2 linked regions of the Alkalihalobacterium alkalinitrilicum genome follow. The protein of the gene in region 1 interacts with the protein of each later gene in a pairwise test. Links are inferred from orthologs where the notes say so. Each region holds a gene or a part of one and is shown on either strand. Other genes may lie near its edges.

What was found. The genes of interacting proteins can lie anywhere in the genome.
Region 2: the proteins of asd (region 1) and def interact in binary tests that used the Escherichia coli proteins (3 or more experiments, as listed by UniProt). The link is inferred for Alkalihalobacterium alkalinitrilicum from one-to-one orthologs.

What each region holds. Positions count from the first base shown.
Region 1 is NZ_KV917368.1:5,502,196-5,505,198, forward strand. What follows is about bases 33-2,956. They hold asd (aspartate-semialdehyde dehydrogenase), read left to right. Parts: upstream 33-931; coding sequence 932-1,981; downstream 1,982-2,956. Other genes in these bases: dpaA (dipicolinic acid synthetase subunit A), read left to right, coding at 33-140; BK574_RS26650 (dipicolinate synthase subunit B), read left to right, coding at 156-749; dapG (aspartate kinase), read left to right, coding at 1,995-2,956. Outside these bases: more of dpaA, read left to right, coding at 1-32; more of dapG, read left to right, coding at 2,957-3,003.
Region 2 is NZ_KV917368.1:5,256,747-5,259,678, forward strand. The notes cover bases 80-2,932. They hold def (peptide deformylase), read right to left. Parts: upstream 1,853-2,932; coding sequence 1,307-1,852; downstream 80-1,306. Other genes in these bases: BK574_RS25445 (Cof-type HAD-IIB family hydrolase), read left to right, coding at 369-1,151. UniProt on the Escherichia coli protein: Removes the formyl group from the N-terminal Met of newly synthesized proteins. Requires at least a dipeptide for an efficient rate of reaction. N-terminal L-methionine is a prerequisite for activity but the enzyme has broad specificity at other positions.

The DNA of each region.
Region 1 (3,003 bases):
CTGATTTTCGTTATGCAGAAAAAAGAGGAATAAAAGCGTTACTCGCTCCAGGTCTACCAGGTATTGTTGCTCCAAAAACAGCTGGTCAAATTTTAGCTAACGTCTTGGCGACGTTATTAAAAGAACAAGAGAAAAAATAGAAGGAGGACATGGTCATGTCATTAAAAGGAAAGCACATCGGCTTTGGATTAACCGGTTCTCATTGCACGTATGATGAAGTTATACCCCAAATGAAAAAGCTTGTAGAAATGGGTGCGAAAGTGACTCCTTTCGTAACACATACAGTTGCTTCAACTGATACTAAGTTTGGAAAAAGTGAAGAATGGATTCAAAAAATAAAAGATATTACTAAAGAAGAAATTGTGGATTCAATGCCAAAAGCTGAGCCATTTGGCCCTAGTACACCATTAGATTGTATGGTGATTGCTCCAATGACAGGGAATTCTACTAGTAAATTTGCAAATGCTATGACGGATTCTCCAGTATTAATGGGGGCTAAGGCTACACTCCGCAATGGAAAACCAGTTGTGCTAGCTATTTCTACAAATGATGCACTAGGGTTAAATGGAGTAAATATCATGCGATTAATGGCCACAAAAAATATATACTTTGTTCCATTTGGGCAAGATAATCCAACGGTAAAACCTAACTCACTTGTAGCGAGAATGGAAGCATTACCTGAAACTATTGAGTCTGCCATTGCTGGTAAACAATATCAACCGGTTTTAGTGGAAAAATTCAGAGACTAGTCCTATAGGGTTGTTGCTAAAAAAATAAATTTCCCTTAAAGTTGAATAGGAAACGCTTGAGTGATACTGTCATTTAAGCTAGGGTATGTTAAAATAGATTTCATCAATATGACTTCTTATTATTTGGTGAGTGATTAAAACATCCACTATTAAACTACGAATCTTGAAGGGAGATAGGCAACATGGCAGTTGAAAAAGGATATCATATAGCAGTGGTAGGAGCAACGGGAGCAGTAGGACAACAAATGTTAAAAACATTAGAGGAAAGAGATTTTCCAATTCAATCGGTTAAACTACTTTCTTCTAAGCGTTCAGCAGGAAAGAAGATCGTTTTTAAAGGTGAAGAAATTACAGTTGAAGAGGCAACACCAGAAAGCTTTGAAGGGGTTCAACTTGCGTTATTTAGTGCAGGTGGGTCAGTATCTAAAGCGCTAGCTCCAGAAGCAGCAAAACGTGGAGCGATCTGTGTTGATAATACAAGTGCATTCCGTATGGACGAAAATGTTCCACTAGTTGTGCCAGAAGTTAATGAAGAAGATTTACGACTTCACAAAGGAATTATTGCAAACCCAAATTGTTCAACAATTCAAATGGTAGTTGCTCTTGAACCGTTACGTGAAAAATATGGTATTAATAAAGTTGTTGTTTCAACTTATCAAGCCGTATCAGGTGCAGGACTTAATGCGATAAATGAAATGAAAGATCAAACAAAAGCAGTATTAGAAGGAAAAGAAGTGACTCCAGAAATCCTACCTGTAGGTGGAGATAAGAAGCATTATCAAATTGCATTTAATGCGATTCCGCAAATCGATAAGTTCCAAGACAATGGATTTACTTTTGAAGAAATGAAAATGATAAATGAAACGAAAAAAATTATGCATCTACCTGAGCTAGAAGTAGCGGCTACTTGCGTTCGTTTACCAGTAGAAACAGGACATTCAGAGTCCGTTTACGTTGAAACAGAAAAAGGTGGAGCAACCGTTTCAGAAATTAAAGAATTATTAGGATCAGCGGCAGGGATTACGTTACAAGACGATCCAGCAAATCAAGTATATCCGATGGCTATTGATTGCGTTGGAAAAAATGATGTATTCGTTGGTAGAGTTCGAAAAGACTTAGATCGTGATAATGGCTTCCATATGTGGATAGTGTCAGATAACCTTCTTAAGGGAGCAGCATGGAACTCAGTTCAAATCGCAGAAAGCTTAGTGAAGTTACAATTATTGAAATAAGAGTAGGTGTCCTATGAAGGTAATTGTACAAAAGTTTGGTGGTACGTCTGTTAAAAATGAAGAAGTACGTCGGATGGCTGCACGACATGTACAGAAATCTGTAAATGATGGTTATAAAGTAGTTGTCGTTGTATCAGCAATGGGTCGTAGTGGCGACCCTTATGCTACTGACACGCTACTTAATCTTATTAATAAGAAAACAGTACCAAAAAGAGAGCAAGATCTTTTGTTATCTTGTGGGGAAATCATTTCTTCAGTCGTTTTTACAGATTTACTTAGTAGTTATGGTGTTACTGCAAAAGCAATGACTGGAGCTCAAGCAGGTTTTCGTACGAATGAAGATTTCTCTAGTGCTAAAATTATTGAAATGAAATGTGAAAAACTAATGAAAACCCTAGAAAAAGTAGATGCAGTGGTTGTAGCTGGTTTTCAGGGACAATCAAAAACAGGTGAAATTACAACACTAGGTCGTGGTGGAAGTGATACTTCAGCTACAGCAATAGGTGCCGCGCTTGGAGCAGAATGGGTCGATATTTTTACAGATGTAGAAGGTGTAATGACAGCAGACCCTCGCATTGTTGAGGGAGCTAGGCCTTTATCTGTTGTTACGTATAATGAAATTTGTAATATGGCCTACCAAGGTGCAAAAGTAATTCACCCAAGGGCAGTCGAAATTGCCATGCAAGCTAAAATCCCCATTCATATTCGCTCTACTTACTCGGATAGTAAAGGTACACTTGTAACTTCAATGGTAGGAGACCAGCAAGGCCAAGATGTGCAAGATCGTTTAATTACAGGTATAGCACACTTGGCAAAAGTAACTCAAATTAAAGTTCTTGCAAAAGAAGGCCAATATGACCTTCAGGAAAAAGTTTTTAAAGCAATGGCGAATGAAAGAATTAGCGTAGATTTTATCAATATTAATCCATTAGGAGTCGTTTATACGGTAATGGAGGAAGTAGCAGATCGGGCAGTAGAGGTATTAGAACAAATGAACTACGAACCACAAGTTACTCGCAGAT
Region 2 (2,932 bases), 250 kb from region 1 along the record:
AAATAAATTGAAAAATATTCATCTGACTATGTAAAAAAGAGGAAGATTATTCGTCCTACTATTCCCCTTTTTAGTAAACATTTTTATTGTGGGCTTTGTGCTAGTCTTTTTTTGGGCAGTAAACCACGACAATGTTTAACTAATTTTCGTTTTAGCTTTTTTAGCATACCATTTCCTCCTTAGTTGGAAATAATTCATCGAACAGTTCAATCAGTTTGCTTATAGTATGTGGTAAATCGAAAAAAAAACTACAAGGTAATTACTGGCTATTTGAATGCTATTGCTTCCAAAACAAATAAAAATGTATCATACTGACAGAGAATAGGTTTTCTTTGGAACCAAATTTACGGAAGAAAAGGAGCTAAATAATGAGTGGGAGAGAAGATAAAATAGTGTTTTTTGATATTGATGGTACGTTGTATGATCATAGTCAGACAATTCCTAGTTCCACAGTAACTGCAATAAATGAATTACAAAACAATGGTATACATATAGCGATTGCCACTGGAAGAGCACCTTTCATGTATAAAGAATTGCGGAAACAGTTAGGAATACAAACTTATATTAGCTTTAATGGTTCTTATGTAATATTTAACAATAATGTTATATATAAAAATCCGTTAGAAACGGAAAAACTCAAAAAATTAGAAAATGAAGCGATAAAAAATAAGCATCCAATGGTTTTTTTGGATCATAATAATCATTATGCTAACTCCAAAGAACATCCGTTTATTAAAGAATCGATTGGCAGTATGAAACTTCATTTGCCAGACTATAACCCCGAATTTTATCATTCTGAAGAAGTGTATCAAGCATTAATTTTCTGTGAGAATGATTCTGAAGATCTTTACATAAGCCATCATACTCATTTTGATTATGTCAGGTGGCACCAGTATTCGATAGATGTATTACCTAACGGTGGTTCAAAGGCAAAAGGAGTTGAAATTCTTTTAGATCAGTTGAATATCCCTGTTGATAATGCCTATGCATTTGGAGATGGGTTAAACGATATTGAAATGTTGTCTTATGTAGGAACTGGTGTAGCGATGGGGAATGGTCATAAAGATGCAAAGGAAGCGGCAAACATTGTAACAAATAGTGTAGATGATCACGGAATTTTAATCGGTCTTCAAAAAGTTGGGCTGCTCTAAATCTTATTTAGTTAATGGTGCAAAGTAGTTCTTAAATCAATAAAAATCGCATTGGTGCCAATGCGATTTTTTAATAATTCTTAATGGTTAAGTTGTTAGATACCGTCTATTCTAAACGAATGGTCGGCGAAGCTACAAGCTATCTTCCTTTATTACTATAGTTTAGGTAAGGCATTTGAAAATTTATCCTCATAGCCTTCAATTCGATCATAGAACATAATCCCATTTAAATGATCTATTTCATGTTGGAAGACAATCGAGACAAGCCCTTTTAATCTCCAAGTGACTTCTTCACCTTCTAGGGTGGTTCCTTTAACGGTTATTCTTGAGTATCTTGGAACGACGCCTGGAACATCTCGGTCAACAGAAAGGCACCCCTCCCCATTTTCAAGATGATTTAGTTCAACTGAATGACTAATAATTTTAGGATTGAACATTCCGCAACTTACTAAATTGTCATTTTCGTCATATACATGGACAGCGATCATTCTTTTGCTAATTCCAATTTGAGGAGCAGCAAGGCCAATACCAGGTCGTAACCCATATTGTTCAGCTATTTCAGGATCTTGGCTATTAATAACAAATTCAAGCATTTTCTCGAGCGTATCTTTGTCCTCTTTTGATGGAGGTAATGCAACTTCTTTGGCAATTTGTCGTAATACAGGTTGGCCTTCCCGTACAACATCTCTCATTGTGATCATTTTTTACAACAACCCCTTCACGTTAACTATACATATGTAAAATAAATTCTAAAATAAATCCGCATCTATAGTATACCAAAAAAGAAGATTAGGGGAAAAAACGGAAGTCGCTTCTAGACTAACCTAAATTAATGAGACACTATAAAACACCTTCGAAATGGTACACTTAAACAAAGTACTAATTCGGAGGTGTTTTTGCATGGGCAAAAACGTGTATTCAAATGAGGTTAAGTGGGCAGTTGTGAAAGATAAGATGAGTGGTCAGTTTACGAACCATGAGATCATGGAGAAGTATGGGATTAAAAATGTGTCTCAAATCAAAACGTGGATGAAATGGTATCGTGAAAATCAGGTTCATCGATTCGATCAACCAATAGGGAAACAATATTCATAGGGTCATGGACCTGACAGTTCAAGTGATGAAGAGAAAAAAGAACGTCAAATGAATCACTTAAAACAGGAAAATGAAATCTTAAAAAAGTATTTGGAGATCGAAAAGGAGTTGAAAAAGAAATCGTCCTCCAACTAGTCCAGACTTCACGAAAAAAATATACAGTATCAGCTATTTTATCAGCTTTAAATGTTCCCAGATCCACCTATTATCGCTGGGCATCTGCGCAACTAGTCGAGTTGTCTAAGGAAGAGGAAGCGATTATTTACCTTTGCGAAAAAACAAAGTACCGATATGGCCATCGTAAAATCAAGGAGCTATTAAAACGTGACTATCATATCAAATTAAACCGTAATACTGTTCAACGGATCATGCAGAAATACCACCTTCAATGTAGAGTAAAGCAAAAAAGAAGGTGGAAATCTCAAGGGGAATCTGTCGTTGTCGCGCCAAACTTATTACAGCGAGAGTTTCACGCAAGCAAACCTAACCAAAAGTGGGTAACGGATATTACCTACATTCAATATGGTCCAGACACTTTATATTTATCAACGATCATGGACTTGTTTAATAATCAAATCGTTGCTTATAAGCTTTATACTCATCAACAAATCCCTTTGGTGATTGATACCTTAGATGAAGCACTAGAAAAGCGAGGAAACCCTAAAGGAGTCATCATCCATTCAGAT